3 regions of the Modestobacter sp. NPDC049651 genome follow, and region 2 is predicted to be linked to each of the others. Evidence: riboswitches for the same ligand, from Rfam matches in the RefSeq annotation. Region 2 holds a riboswitch; each other region holds the start of a gene.

What was found. A riboswitch is a leader RNA that binds a small molecule or an ion and turns the genes downstream of it on or off. The one in region 2 is predicted to bind S-adenosylmethionine.
Region 1: another riboswitch for S-adenosylmethionine. It lies ahead of AB0J00_RS08390 (aminotransferase class V-fold PLP-dependent enzyme); the one in region 2 lies ahead of AB0J00_RS05795 (bifunctional o-acetylhomoserine/o-acetylserine sulfhydrylase).
Region 3: another riboswitch for S-adenosylmethionine. It lies ahead of AB0J00_RS08430 (GNAT family N-acetyltransferase); the one in region 2 lies ahead of AB0J00_RS05795 (bifunctional o-acetylhomoserine/o-acetylserine sulfhydrylase).

What each region holds. Positions count from the first base shown of each region.
Region 1 is NZ_JBFAOG010000004.1:210,830-215,666, reverse strand. It holds gene AB0J00_RS08390 (aminotransferase class V-fold PLP-dependent enzyme) at 1-1,295, opposite strand, end outside; SAM riboswitch class IV at 1,332-1,444, opposite strand; gene AB0J00_RS08385 (NAD(P)H-dependent oxidoreductase) at 1,545-2,048, shown strand; gene AB0J00_RS08380 (DivIVA domain-containing protein) at 2,091-3,014, opposite strand; gene AB0J00_RS08375 (NAD(+)/NADH kinase) at 3,225-4,277, opposite strand; gene AB0J00_RS08370 (amino acid permease) at 4,344-4,837, shown strand, end outside.
Region 2 is NZ_JBFAOG010000003.1:44,514-49,350, forward strand. It holds gene AB0J00_RS05775 (mechanosensitive ion channel family protein) at 1-172, shown strand, start outside; gene AB0J00_RS05780 (hypothetical protein) at 169-807, shown strand; gene AB0J00_RS05785 (zinc-dependent alcohol dehydrogenase family protein) at 810-1,841, opposite strand; gene AB0J00_RS05790 (GNAT family N-acetyltransferase) at 1,914-2,390, opposite strand; SAM riboswitch class IV at 2,467-2,583, shown strand; gene AB0J00_RS05795 (bifunctional o-acetylhomoserine/o-acetylserine sulfhydrylase) at 2,629-3,921, shown strand; gene AB0J00_RS05800 (homoserine O-acetyltransferase) at 3,923-4,837, shown strand, end outside.
Region 3 is NZ_JBFAOG010000004.1:221,681-226,517, reverse strand. It holds gene AB0J00_RS08445 (LLM class flavin-dependent oxidoreductase) at 1-345, opposite strand, end outside; gene AB0J00_RS08440 (FAD/NAD(P)-binding protein) at 365-2,272, opposite strand; gene AB0J00_RS08435 (putative leader peptide) at 2,293-2,388, opposite strand; SAM riboswitch class IV at 2,547-2,659, shown strand; gene AB0J00_RS08430 (GNAT family N-acetyltransferase) at 2,888-3,433, shown strand; gene AB0J00_RS08425 (amino acid ABC transporter permease) at 3,430-4,404, shown strand; gene AB0J00_RS08420 (amino acid ABC transporter ATP-binding protein) at 4,401-4,837, shown strand, end outside.

The DNA.
Region 1 (4,837 bases), on a different contig from region 2:
GGGTCGTCCACCGGCTGCCAACGCCCGGCCACCTGCGCGTACTCCGCCCGCGGACCCCGGGTGAGGTAGGTCGCAACAGCCTCCAGCAGCCGGTCGACGTCCGCGCTCGTGGTGCCCACACCGACGCTCGCCCGCAGCGCCCCCTCCGGGACGCCGAGCCGCGCCAGCAGCGGGTGCGCGCAGAACCGGCCGTCGCGGACCCCGATCCCGTGCTCGGCCGACAGGTACGCGGCCACCAGCCCCGGGTCCGCGCCCTCGACGGTGAAGCTGACGACGCCGGTCGGTTCCCCGGAGTCCGCCCAGATGCGCAGCACCCGCACCTCCGGAAGCTCGCGCAGCCCGTCGACCAGCCGCTCGCGCAGCACCCGCTCGTGCTCGACCAGCGCGCCGTCGGGCAGCGCGGCCAGCGCGTCGCACGCCGCGGCGAGCGCCACCGCACCCAGCACGTTCGGCGAGCCGCCCTCGTGCCGGTGCGGCGCCGCCACCCAGCGGGTCTCCTCCACCGTCACCTCGGCGACCGCCCCGCCACCGGCCAGGTACGCGGGGGCGGCGTCCAGCCAGTCCCGCCGGCCGACCAGGGCGCCGGTGCCGAACGGCGCGTACAGCTTGTGCCCGGACAGCGCGACGTAGTCGGCGCCGGTCGCGGCCAGCGAGAACCGCCGGTGCGGCAGCAGCTGCGCGCCGTCGACGACCACCCGGGCGCCCGCCGCGTGGGCCAGCTCCACGACGTCCTCGACCGGCAGCGCCTCGCCGGTGACGTTCGAGGCCCCGGTGACCGCGACCAGCGCGTACGGCGCGGCGGCGAGCTCGGCGCCCAGCAGCCGCAGCGTGTCCGCGACCGTCGGCGCCGCGGGCAGCACGGTCACCGGCCCCCGCCGCCGCTGCCACGGCAGCAGGTCCGCGTGGTGCTCGACGTCCAGCACGAGCACCGCCGCCCCGTCGGGCACGCAGCCGGCCAGCAGGTTGAGCGCGTCGGTCGTGTGCCGGGTGAGGACGGCGACGTCGTCCGCGCGGGCGCCGACGAAGCCGGCCACCGTCGCGCGGGCGTCCTCGTACGCGGCCGTCGACAGCTGGGACAGCCACCCGGCGCCGCGGTGCACGCTGGCGTACCGCGGCAGCGCCTCGGTGACGGCAGCAGCGACCACCTCGAGCGCCCGCGAGCTCGCGGCGCCGTCCAGGTCGGCGTAGGTGGTCTCGCCCCCGGTCACCAGCGGCACGCGGGTGGCGGCCCCCACCAGGGGCAGCAGCGGCGCGGCGACGGCGACCGGGGCGGGACAGAGGAGTGCAGCGGACACAGCGGTGCTCCAGACGGGTCGGGGACCCGGGGCACGGGTCCGCGCTTGCGGCTGCGGGGTCGCAGCCGCCCGGTCGTCACCCGGGGCACCCCATCGCGGAGGAGGGTTGCCGGCCAGCAAGCCGGGGCTTCGCGCTGGCACTCGTGACCTGCCGACAGACTGGCACGGGGAGGCGACAGCCGTCAATTCCCATCATCTTGGTGCGGATATCGTGTCGCCGATCCCGCGCCGTCCCCAGGAGGTACCTGCATGAGCACCGTCGTCGTGGTGGGCAACCCCAAGCCCGCCTCGCGCACGAGAGCCGCGGCCGAGGCGGTCGCCGAACGGCTCACCGGCGCGCCCGCCGACCGGGTGGTCGACGTCGTCGACCTCGGTGCCGGGCTGCTCGGCTGGGGCGACCCGGCCGTCGCCGACGCGGTGACCGCCGTCCGGGAGGCGTCGGTCGCGGTCGTCGCGAGCCCGACCTACAAGGCCACCTACACCGGCCTGCTCAAGCTCTTCCTCGACCAGATCGGCACCGGCGACCTGGCCGGCGTGGTCGCCGTCCCGGTGATGCTCGGCGGCGGTCCGACCCACGCCCTCGCGCCGGAGCTGCTGCTCAAGCCGGTGCTGGTCGAGCTCGGCGCCACCACGCCCACCCGCGGGCTCTACCTGCAGGACAAGGCGTGGGACGCGCCCGGCCCGCTCGACGACTGGGTCGCGGTCGCCGCTCCGCAGGTCGCGGCCGCCCGCACCGCCTTCGGCCGGGGCTGACCCCGCCGGCCCGGGAACTCGGTGTCCCGGGCCGGCCGGCGGTCAGCGCGCGGCGTCCCGGGTCGCGGCCTGCGGCGCGACGCTGTTCGGCCGGATGTCGACGGTGTCGGCGACGACGTTCGGACGGCGCGGCTCCGGGGTCCCGGCCGGCGCGAGCTGCTGCAGCGCGGCGTCGAGCTGCTCGGTCAGCGCCCGCAGCAGCGACTGCACCCGGTCCCGCTGCGCCAGCAGCTCACCGACCTCCGCGCGCACCTCGGCCAGCCGCTGCTCGGCGACCGCCTGGGCGGCGTCGCGCTCCTCCTGCGCCCGGCGCCGGGCGTCGGCGAGCTCCTGGTCGCGCCGCTGGGCGGCCTCGGCGTCGCGCCGGGCCCGATCGGCGGCGGCGTCCCGCTCCCGCTGCACCGCGTCGACGCCGGCCTGCTCGAGCAGCGCGGCCGCCTCGGCGCGCAGCCGCTCGGCCTCGCCCAGCAGCCGCTCGCACTCGGCGTTCGTGCGGGCCTCCTGGTCGCGGGCGGCCCGCAGCACCCGCTCGCCCTCGGCGTGCGCCTCGGCGACCACCCGGTCGGCGTCCTCGGCCGCCCGCTGGGCGATCTCCGCTGCCTCGTCGGCGGCCAGCTGCAGGATCTGGCCGATCCGCTCGCTGACCCGGCCGAGGTGCTGCGCGTCGGTCGAGTGCGCCAGCTTGCGGCGGGCGGCCGACAGCTCGGCGCTCGCGCTGCCCAGCCGGGCCGCCAGGTCGTCGTTCTCCCGCCGCACGGCCTGCAGCTCGGTCTCCGCCCAGGAGACGTAGTTGTCGACCTGCAGCCGGTCGTAGCCGCGCAGCTGGTCGCGGAACAGCGGGCCCGGTTCGAGCATCGTCTCCAGGTCGCCGGACAGGTTCGGGCGCCGCAGGCCCCGCCCCCGCCGGGCCGCCGAGCGCGCGGCCTCCGCCGCCGGCGCACTGTCCTCCGCTGGCTTGCCGGCCACCGGCACCACCTCCTGTTCCCGACGCTTGCAGCCGGGCTCCGGACACGCCCGCCGCGACGCGCACCCGGCGGCGCGACACGGCCGCGACACGACGACAGCGCCGCGGCGTCGTCACGCGCCGTGGCTCGCCGCTCACGCGGCGCTCCCGGTGCTCCGACCCCGACCGCGACCATGATCGAACACCGCTCCCCACGGGCACCCGGCCGGGGTTCAGCCGCCGTCCGGACCGGGGTGCGCCAGGTCCGGCGGCAGCGGCACGCCGGGGTCGTGCACCAGCGGCGCCTCCCCGTCGGCGACCGCGGCCCGGGCGTCGGTGAGCCCGAAGCGGCTGCGCACCCGGCCGAGGAAGTCCGGCGGCGCCAGCCGCACGAGCCGGGAGCGCTGCCGGGCGCCGTAGACGGTCACCCAGTCGCCCGGTTCGAGCACGCCGCGCAGCTGCCCGTCGACGCTCACCGCCACCTGCCCGGAGCGGCCCAGCACCAGCACGCTGATCCGGTGCCGCACCGACAGCACCAGGCTGCGGTCGAACACCATGTGCGGCGCGACCGGGGTGAACACCAGCGCGTCCAGGTCCGGGGAGAGCACCGGCCCGCCCGCGGCGAAGCTGTAGGCGGTCGAGCCGGTCGCCGAGGAGACCACCAGCGCGTCCGCGGAGTAGGAGGCGAACAGCCGGCCGTCGACGTAGAGGGCGAGGCTCGCCTGCCGGTCGCGGGCCAGCTTCTCGAAGACGACGTCGTTGAGCGCCAGCACGTCCAGCGGCACCCCCCAGCCGACCTCCTCGGCCACCTCGGTGCGCGGCCGCGGCGGGGGCAGCGCCGGCCCCCGGCCGTAGCGGAACAGCGCCTCCAGCCCCGGCGGGATGGCCAGCGGCCGGTCGGCCCGCATGGTCAGCGTCATCCGCTCGTCGACGACGACGGCGCCGTCGAGCACCGCCTGCAGCGCCTCCTCGACCCGGTCGGCCCGCACCTCGGTGAGGAAGCCGACCCTCCCGACGTCCACCCCGAGCACCAGCGCCCCGGCCGCCGCGGCCACCCGCGCACCGCGCAGGAACGTGCCGTCGCCGCCGACGGTGACCACCAGGTCGGGGTTGCCCGCCCGCTCGGCCTCCTCGTGGGCCGACCGCCGCTCCGCCCCCTCGCCCCACACGTCGATGTCGGCGCAGCCCAGCCCCTGCGCGGCGGCCCACTCCCGCACCCGGGCGGCGGCGTCCCGGGCCGCGGGCTTGCCGCCGTGCACGACCAGGCCGATGCGTTGGATGCCCACCCGGCCAGTCTGGCCGGGTCCGCCGTCCAGCGCGCGCGGATGATCGTCGCGACCTAGCGTGACCCGGTGGACCTGTTCCGGACGAAGTCCGTCGAGACCATCCGCGCGGACAGCGAGGGCGAGAGCAGCGAGAGCGGCGCCGTCGGCGCACTGCGCAAACGGCTGAGCGCCCGGCACCTCATCGGCTTCGGCATCGGCGTGGTGATCGGCACCGGCATCTTCACCCTCACCGGGGTCCAGGCGAAGAACACCGCCGGCCCGGCCGTCGTGATCTCCTTCGCCATCGCCGGCGTCGTCGCCCTGCTCGCCGCGCTGTGCTACGCGGAGCTGGCCTCGGCCGTGCCGACGGCGGGCAGCGCGTACTCCTACGCCTACGCGACCACGGGCGAGCTGCTGGCCTGGATCATCGGCTGGGACCTGTTCCTGGAGTTCGCGCTGGGCGCCGCCGTGGTCGCCCGCGGCTGGTCGGCGTACCTGGGCAACCTGCTGGACCTCCCCACCTCGCTGTTCGGCGAGGACGCCGGGTTCAACCTCGGCGCGGTGTCCATCGTGGTCGTGCT
Region 2 (4,837 bases):
CCGCACGCTGCCCGGAAAGCAGTTCGACGTCGGCCGCGACCTGCGGGCCCGGGTCGCGCTGGCGCTGTCCCGGGAGGGGGTCACCCTGCACGTTCCGACCGGTCCGGACGGCACCGACCCGCACGAGGAGGCGCTCGCGGAGGACCGCGTGCGCAGCGGGGGTGCGGCATGACCCACGCCGACCCCGGTCCCCAGGGCAGTGGCCCCGACGGCGCCCGGCCCGGCCCGGTCGACCCGCCGACCACGATGCTGCCCGTCGCGGCCGGCCTGCCGGCGGTGCCCGGCGCCCCGACCGCGAAGCGGCCACCGCTCTGGCGCCGCCGGGTGCCCACCCGGCTCGGCCGCGCCCGCACCTCGACGGTGGTCATCGGTTGCCTGTTCGTGCTGCTGTTCGCGCTGAACGTGGCGCTGCCGCGGCCGGACACCCGCACGATCACCGACCCGGACACCGGGGAGCAGTTCCGGGTGAGCTCGTTCAACCGGAACGCCCCGGCGACCACCACCCCGCCGTCGACGCCGACGGAGGAGGCCCCGCGGTCGTCGGTGCCCGCGGAGTCCTCGTCGCCTGCCCCCGGGTCGCCGACGACCAGCGGGTCGGCCCCGAGCAGCGCGCCCGGGGACGAGTCGACCACCCCGTCGCGGACGCCGGAGCGGTCGACGTCGTCGGCACCGCCCCGCTCGACCAGCGTGTCGCCGCCCAGCCCGCGCGAGCGCACCAGCGAGGCGCCCGCGACCACCGCGGGCGGGGGCGAGAGCGGCGCCGAGGAGACCGGCGGCAGCGGCACCGGGGCGACGCCGACCGGCTGACCTCAGAAGCTGGTGACCACCGCGATGCCCGGCGTGCGGCCCACCGCGGCCAGCGCCGGGCCCGCGTCGGCGAGCCCGAGCTGCCGGGTGACCAGCAGCTCGGGCCGCAGCCGGCCGGCGGCGATGAGCGAGAGCATCGCCGGGTAGTCGGCGGCGGCCATGCCGTGGCTGCCCAGCAGCTGCAGCTCGCGGGCGATCACCAGCTCCATCGGCACCTCGGCGCGGCCGGCCGCCGGCGGCAGCAGCCCCACCTGCACGTGCCGGCCGCGGGGACGCAGGCTGCGGATCGAGTTGACGCAGGTCTGCGGGGCGCCGAGCGCGTCGAGGGAGACGTGCGCGCCGCCACCGGTGAGCGCGGCGACCGCGGCGGGGACGTCGTCCGCCGTCCCGTCGACGACGTGCTCGGCGCCGCACGCCCGGGCCAGCTCCAGCGCGCCCGGCGAGACGTCGACGGCGACCACCCGGGCGCCGGACGCGACCGCGACCTGGACGGCGGACAGCCCCACCCCGCCGCAGCCGTGCACCGCCACCCACTCCCCCGGCCGCACCGCGGCGACCCCGGTGACCGCCCGGAACGCGGTGGCGAACCGGCAGCCCAGCGCCGCGGCGGTGGCGAACGGCAGCTCGTCGGGCAGCGCGACCAGGTTGACGTCGGCGGCGTCGAGGGCGACGAGCTCGGCCAGCGACCCCCAGTGGGTGAAGCCGGGCTGGGTCTGGCGCAGGCAGACCTGGCCGTTGCCCTCCCGGCAGGCCGCGCACCGGCCGCAGGCGCAGACGAACGGCACGGTCACCCGGTCACCGACCGACCAGCTCCGCACCCGGGGCCCGATCGCGGCGATGCTGCCGGCGAGCTCGTGGCCCGGCACGTGCGGCAGGACGACGTCCGGGTCGTGCCCGGCCCAGCCGTGCCAGTCGCTGCGGCAGATGCCGCTGGCGCCCACCCGCACGACCACGCCGTCCGGGGCCGGGTCGGGCGCCGGGACCTCCCGCACCGAGAGCGGACCGCCGAACTCCTCGAACACCAGCGCGCGCACGCCGGCCAGTCTCCCCCGGCCCCGTCCAGGGGCTCGCCCCGAGCGTGCGAGGGGTGAGGGGGACGGGGTCCTTCAACAGCGGCCGGCGAGGGTGGCCAGGCCGGCCGCGTCCAGGGAGATGACGCGCAGCGCGAAACCGGTCTCCGGGACGACGAACTCCCCGTCGGCCACCGCCAGGCCCATCCGCCGGTAGAAGCCGAGCGCCGACGCGCGGGCGGTGGCCCACAGCAGCGTGGCCTGCTGGTCGACCAGCACGCCGGCGAGCGCGCGCAGCACCGCCGCGCCCACGCCCCGGCCCTGCCACGCCGGCGCGACGCCCATCGAGTGGAAGCGGTAGGTCGACGCCGGGTCGCTGCCCTCGAGCGGCGTGCGGTCGGTGCTCACGCAGGCGACGAGCCGGCCGTCGACGTACCCGCCGTGGTGGCCGGCGCCGGGGGCCGTGTCGTAGGGCCAGACCACCGGCCGGCCGGGGTGCCCGGCCGAGAGCGCGGCGTCGCGGAGCTCGACGAGGTCGGCCAGCGCCACCGGGCGCAGCTCGAGAGGAGGCACCCGGGGATCGTGCCAGCCGATCAGGACGGAAGGCGGATTGCGCAGGGGCCGGGCCGCCGTCCTAAGATCGCGACTGGCTCACGAGAGGCAGCGACAAGCACCTGGCTGGCTGCCCGGCAACCTCTACTCCGTCTGAGGTGCTCCCAGGGGAAGAGCCGGCCCTCCGGCGCCCGCCGGCGGGCAAGGACGGAGCCCTCCGCGCCGTGGGTGCTCCGGCGACCTCAGGAGGTAATGGCGCATGACCGAGCCCAGCGGCTGGAGCTTCGAGACCCGGCAGATCCACGCCGGCGCAGCCCCCGACCCGACCACCGGCGCCCGCGCGCTGCCCATCTACGCGACCACCAGCTACCAGTTCCGCGACAGCCAGCACGCCGCGGACCTGTTCGCGCTGGCCGAGATGGGCAACATCTACACCCGGATCATGAACCCGACGCAGGACGCGCTGGAGCAGCGCGTCGCGTCGCTCGAGGGCGGCGTCGCCGCGCTCGCCGTGGCCAGCGGCCAGGCCGCGGAGACCCTGGCGATCCTGAACGTCGCCGAGGCCGGCAGCCACGTCGTCGCCTCCGCCTCCCTGTACGGCGGCACCTACAACCTGCTGCACCACTCGCTGCCCAAGCTCGGCGTCCAGGTCTCCTTCGTGGAGAACCCCGACGACCCGGAGAACTGGCAGTCCCTGGTCCAGGAGAACACCAAGGCCTTCTACGCCGAGTCGATCGGCAACCCGAAGGGCGACGTCCTCGACACCTCCGCGGTGTCGGAGGTGGCGCACCGCAACGGCGTGCCGCTGATCGTCGACAACACCATCGCCACGCCGTTCCTGGTGCGGCCGATCGAGCACGGCGCGGACGTCGTCGTCCACTCCGCCACCAAGTACCTCGGCGGGCACGGCACGGCGATCGCCGGCGTCATCGTCGACTCGGGCAACTTCAACTGGACCGGCGGGAAGTTCCCCGGCTTCACCGAGCCCGACCCGACGTACCACGGCGTGGTCTACGCCGACCTCGGCGCGCCGGCCTACGCGCTCAAGGCCCGCGTGCAGCTGCTGCGCGACCTCGGCCCGGCCATCTCGCCGTTCAACGCCTGGCTGGTCGTGCAGGGCATCGAGACGCTGTCGCTGCGGATGGAGCGGCACGTCGCCAACGCCCAGCGGGTCGCCGAGTGGCTGGAGTCCCGCGACGAGGTCGAGTCGGTGCACTACGCCGGCCTGACCTCCTCCCCGTGGCACTCCGCGCAGCAGAAGTACGCCCCGCGCGGTGCGGGCGCGGTGCTCGCCTTCGAGATCCGCGGCGGCGTGGCGGCCGGCAAGCGGTTCGTGGAGGCGCTGGAGCTGCACAGCCACGTGGCCAACATCGGCGACGTGCGCAGCCTGGTCATCCACCCGGCGTCGACCACGCACTCGCAGCTGACCGAGGAGGAGCAGCGGACCACCGGCGTCACCCCCGGCCTGGTGCGCCTCGCCGTGGGCCTGGAGGGGATCGAGGACATCCTCGCCGACCTCGAGTCCGGCTTCCGGGCCGCGAAGGCGGCCTGACGTGAGCGGGGTCCGGGACGCCGGACCGGCGTCCCGGACCCCCGATGCCGGCGGCTGGCAGCCCGGCGACCCGGCCGGGGACCGGCGCTTCCTGACGCTGGACGGACCGGTCCGGCTCGACCGCGGTGGCGTGCTGCCCGTCGTCACCGTCGCCTACGAGACCTGGGGCACGCTCGCCCCGGACGGCGGCAACGCGGTGCTCGTCGAGCACGCGCTCACCGGGGACAGCCACGTCGTCGGCCCCGCCGGCCCCGGCCACCCGACCGCCGGCTGGTGGCCCTCGCTGGTCGGGCCCGGCGCCCCGCTGGACACCGACGAGCTGTTCGTCGTCTGCGCCAACGTGCTCGGCGGCTGCCAGGGCACCACCGGCCCGTCGTCCACGGCGCCCGACGGCCGGGCCTGGGGCTCCCGCTTCCCCGAGGTCACCATCACCGACCAGGTCGTGGTGGAGGCCGCGCTCGCCGACGCGCTGGGCGTCGGCCGCTGGCGGGCCGTCGTCGGCGGGTCGATGGGCGGCATGCGCGCGCTGGAGTGGGCGGTCGGGCACCCGGACCGGGTCGCGGGGCTGTTCTTCCTCGCGTCGGGGGCGGTCGCGACCGCCGACCAGATCGGCACCCAGACCACCCAGCAGACCGCCGTCCGGGCCGATCCCGCCTGGGCCGGCGGCGACTACCACCCCGGCCCGGGCCCGGTGACCGGCCTGGGCATCGCCCGGCGGATCGCCCACCTGACCTACCGCAGCGACATCGAGCTCGGCGCCCGCTTCGGCAACACGGTGCAGGACGACGGCCGCTACGCCGTGGCCTCCTACCTCGACCACCACGCCGCGAAGCTCGCCCGGCGGTTCGACCCGGGCAGCTACGTCGTGCTCACCGAGGCGATGAACGGCTGGGACGTCGGCCGCGGCCGCGGCGGC
Region 3 (4,837 bases), on a different contig from region 2:
GTGGAACGGCTCGGTGTGCGTGACCACGGCGGTCGGCACCAGCCCGATGCCGCTGGTCACCGGGGCGACGCGGGCGGCGACCTGGACGGCGTCCAGCCGGCCGCGCACCTGGTCGGTGCGGTCGTCGTCGGCGGACCGGTCGGTGGACTGCAGCGACAGCGCGTCCTCGAAGGTCACCAGGTCCAGCAGGCCGCGCTCGGCCTCCTGCACCAGGTCGACCCAGTAGCGGGGGGTGAGCAGCTCGGCGGGCCGGGCGTCGGGTTCGCGCCAGGCGGCGGGGTGCCAGCCGGCGCCGTCGAGGGCGACAGCGAGGTGCAGGGGCTCGGGGCGGGCGGGCGTGGACACGGCGGGGACTCCAGGGAGGTCAGGCGGCAGCGGGCACGGCAGCGGGGACGACGGTGCGCCACAGCGACCGGGCGAGGGCGTCGTTCTGCCGGAAGAAGGGGGCGTTGGTGCGGGGGCGGGCGAAGGCGGCGACCTGCGCGCCCGACGTCCAGAAGCCGACCGCGAACAGCCGCTTCTGGGGCCGGCCGACGGCGTCGACGACGTGCTGGGCGGCGTCGACGTGCAGCCGGCCGGTGCCGTGGTCGCCGAGCACCTTCTCGGCCGCGACGCCGCGGGTGACCAGCGAGCTGACCAGCGGGTCGGGCGTGGCGGCGACCGCGGGGGCGGGCAGCCGCGACTCGACCATCGCCCGGGCCTCGACGGCGCCGGGCACCGACGGCGAGGTGGCCCGGAAGACGCCGGCGGAGTCGTCGAGCTCGAACCGGGTGTCGGCGCCGAGGAAGCGGACGACGCCCGCCTCCGACAGCGCCAGCAGCTCCTGCAGGCGGGGCGCCGGCGGGCCGCTGGCCAGGTAGCTGAACAGGTTCATCCACCAGCCGTTGACGTCCTCGGCCTCCGCGCGCGGGGTGAGCCGCCCGGCCGCGACGAGGCCGGCGAGCGTGCCGTGGCAGAACAGCAGCGCGGTGAAGACGGCGGCGTCGCTGCTGTGCGCCGGGTCGGCGGCGCGGCCGAGGTCGGCGCGGACCAGGCCGCGCACGGCCTCCTGCAGGGCGTCGGCGGTGGCGAACCGCGCGCCGGCGAGCGGCCGGTCGCGGGTGGCGAGGTCGAAGCGGTCGGCCGGGTCGGGGACGGCGGCCTCGACCAGCGCGGTCAGGTCGCCGCCGGCCGCGTAGGCGTCGGCGAACTCCGCCCACGGCAGCGCCGTCCGCTCGGGATGGGCGCGGAACAGCTCGGTGTAGTGCGCCCAGCCGAGCTCCCGGGCGATCACCGGGGCGAGGTCCGCGCGCAGGTCGAGCGGGCGGTGCCCGAACTGCTCGGTCAGCGCCTCGGGGGTGAAGAAGCGCAGCGGCACCGGCGGCCCCGGCCACACGTAGCCGAGCTTGGCCCGGTAGGGCACGCCGCGGCGGGAACCGACGTGCAGCACCGGCTCCTGCCCCGAGGGCAGGTACCGCAGCCCGCCGCCGGCCGGCTCGAAGCGGCCGCCCCGGCCGCTGGTGAGCAGCACCATGAGGTCGACGAAGGCCAGGCCTGCGCCGCGCACCAGCACCGGCTCCCCGGGCGCGAGCTGCGACAGGTCGAGGTCGGCGGTGTACCCGGTCGGCACGTAGTGCGCCCCGGCGGCCGCGGCCCGGACCTGCACGGCCCGCTCCGCGGGGGTGGCGTGCGCGTCGAGGTGCCCCTGGGCCAGCACGGCGGCATCCGCGGTGAGCAGCCGGCCGTCGGCCAGCTCGACGGCGACGCCGTCCGGGCGCACCCGGACGTCGACCGCCCGCTGGGCGTGCAGGTGGACGTCGGCCCACGGGCGGGCGGTGTCGACCAGCCGGCCGAGCACCCACCCGAGGTAGGCGCTGACCAGCGGCCGGGAGGGGAAGCTCGTGGGCGTCGCCCGCCGGGCCTCCTCCCCCACCGGGTCGCCGGCCGGCAGCTCGCGGCCGACGGCCTCGATCCACTGCCAGAGGGTGGTGCTCATCCCGACCGGCCCGTCGACGGTGACCGAGGCGTCGGGCAGCACGGTGACGTCGGCGGCGAGCGAGTTGGCCCACAGCAGCGACGGCTGCGCGGCGCGCCAGACGCGGCCGCCGCCCGGCGGGTGCGGGTCGACCAGGTGCACCTGGAGGCGATGGCCGTCGCTGAGCTCGGCGGCGTTGGCGACCAGCCGCTCCAGCAGGCCGATCGCGGTGGGGCCGGCACCGACGAGGACGACGGCGGGGCCGGGGTGGGCGGGGTGCGGCGCAGGGACGTGCGGGGCAGGGACGTGCTGGGACACGGGAGCTCCGGGAGGACGGGTCAGCGGGAGGTCGGGGGCTCCTCCGGCCGACACTGCGCGCTCGCCGTGCGGAGCAGGTCGACGTGCCGCCGGGAGACCAGCGCGGTGCCGGGCACGGGCGGTCCTCCTCCTGGTCGTCGGTCTGCGGTCCTGAACGGGCAACCGGCCGTCCGGGCGGGGTTGTTCCCGCCGGCGGCGCGTCCGGTGCCGGATATGTCTACCAAGACGATCGGGATTGACGGAAGCCGGGTCGTGCCCCTAGTGTCCCGGCCCAGGTCCTGAGTGCCAGCGCGAAGCCCCGGTTTGCTGGCCGGCAACCCTCCCTGCGACGGGGTGCCCCGGGTGACGACCCGGCGGCACGCGACCCGCGTGCCGCAAGCGCAGCCGCCCCCGTGGGGGCACGAACGAGGAGCCAGTCCCGTGGGAGATCGAAGCACGCGCCGCCTGCGCGCCGTGTCGCTCCTGCTGGTCGACCGTCCCGTGGTCGACCTGCACCGCACCTGCAGCGCTCTCTGTCGCTGACGCGCGCGCTCCCCTCCCCCTCCTCCCCAGCACGCCACCGGACGCCGCAGCGGCGTCCGGTGGCGTGCGCCCGCACCCTGGAGTCGTCTCCGCATGTCCGCACCCCCGCCTGCCCTCGATCTGCGGGCAGTCACCGTCGCCCCCGACGACCCGCTCGCCGCGCCGCTGTTCGCGGAGCTCGCCGCCGAGTACGACGCCCGCTACGGCGACCTCTTCGGCGGCGCCGGCGAGGAGCTCACCCGCTACCCGGCCGCGGAGTTCCTGCCGCCGGACGGCGAGCTGGTGCTGCTCCTCGAGGACGGCGCCCCGGTGGCCGGCGGCGCCTACCGCCGGCACCCGGACCCCGGCACCGCGGAGGTGAAGCGGATGTGGACCGCGGCCGCCCACCGCCGCCGCGGCCTGGCCCGCCGGGTCCTCACCGAGCTGGAGGACCGCGCCGCCGCCCGCGGCTACGCCCGGATGTACCTCACCACCGGCCCCCGGCAGCCCGAGGCGGTGGCGCTGTACCTGGCCGCCGGGTGGACGCCGCTGTTCGACCCCGCCGTGCCCCGCCCCACCGACAGCGAGCAGCTGCGCGCCCTGCCCGTCGCGCAGCGGCTGTACGCCTTCGAGAAGCCCCTCCGAGGAGACGCATCGTGACCACGCTCGAGACCCGGCCCGCGGCCGGCACCGCGGCACCGCCGCCCGGCACGCCGTACGACCGGCTGAGGGTCGTGCCGGCCCGCCACCCCGGCCGCTGGGTCGCCACCGCCGTCGTCGCCGTGCTGCTGGCGATGGTCGCGCACTCCCTGGTGACCAACCCGCGGTGGGAGTGGGACGTCGTCACCGCCTACCTCACCGAGACGTCGATCGTGAAGGGCGTCGTCACCACCATCGAGCTGACCCTGGTCACCGCGGTCATCGGGTTCGCGCTCGGCACGGTGCTGGCGCTGATGCGGCTGTCGCGCTCGCCGCTGCTGCAGGCGGTCAGCTGGGGCTACACCTGGGTGTTCCGCTCGGTGCCGCTGATCCTGCAGCTGCTGCTCTGGTACAACCTCGCCTACCTCTACAAGACCCTGGACTTCGGCATCCCGTTCGGGCCGTCGTTCGGGTCGGTGCAGACGCTGGACCTGATCGGCAAGTTCGGCGCCGCCGTGCTGGGGCTGGGGCTGCACCAGGCCGCCTACTCCGCGGAGATCGTGCGGGCCGGCATCCTCTCGGTCGACCAGGGGCAGCTCGAGGCGGCCGCCTCGCTGGGCATCCCGAAGCGCCGGCAGACCACCCGGATCGTGCTGCCGCAGGCGATGCGCACCATCGTGCCGACCGCGGTCAACGAGGTGATCGGCCTGTTCAAGGGCACCTCGATCGTCTACGTGCTGGCGCTGGGCGAGCTGTTCTACACCGTCAGCGTCATCTACGGCCGCACCCAGCGGGTGCTGCCGATGCTGCTGGTCGCCGCGATCTGGTACGTCGTCCTGACCACGGTCGTCACGGTCGTCCAGTACTACGTGGAGCGGCACTACTCCCGGGGTGCGGTGCGGGTGCTGCCCCCGACACCGCTGCAGCGGCTGCGGGGCAACCTCACCGCGGGCCTCACCCGGGTGCGCTCCCTGCGGGAGGTGTCCCGGTGACCGCGGCCCTGGGGTCGGCCCCCGGCCGGGTCGAGGTGCACGGCGTGCACAAGAGCTACGGCGGCGTCGTGGTGCTGCACGGGGTCGACCTGGTCGTCGAGCCGGGCACCGTCACCGTCGTCCTCGGCCCGTCGGGCTCGGGGAAGTCGACGCTGCTGCGCAGCATCAACCACCTGGAGAAGGTCGACCGCGGGTTCGTCGCGCTGGACGGCGAGCTGGTCGGGTACCGCCGCAAGGGCGACGCCCTGCACGAGCTCAAGGAGCGGGACCTGCTGCGGCAGCGCACCGCCTTCGGGTTCGTCTTCCAGGCGTTCAACCTGTTCCCGCACCTCACCGCGCTGGAGAACGTCGTCGAGGCGCCGGTCTCGGCGCAGGGCCGGTCGCGCGCCGAGGTGCAGGTCGAGGCCCGGGAGCTGCTGGCCCGGGTGGGGCT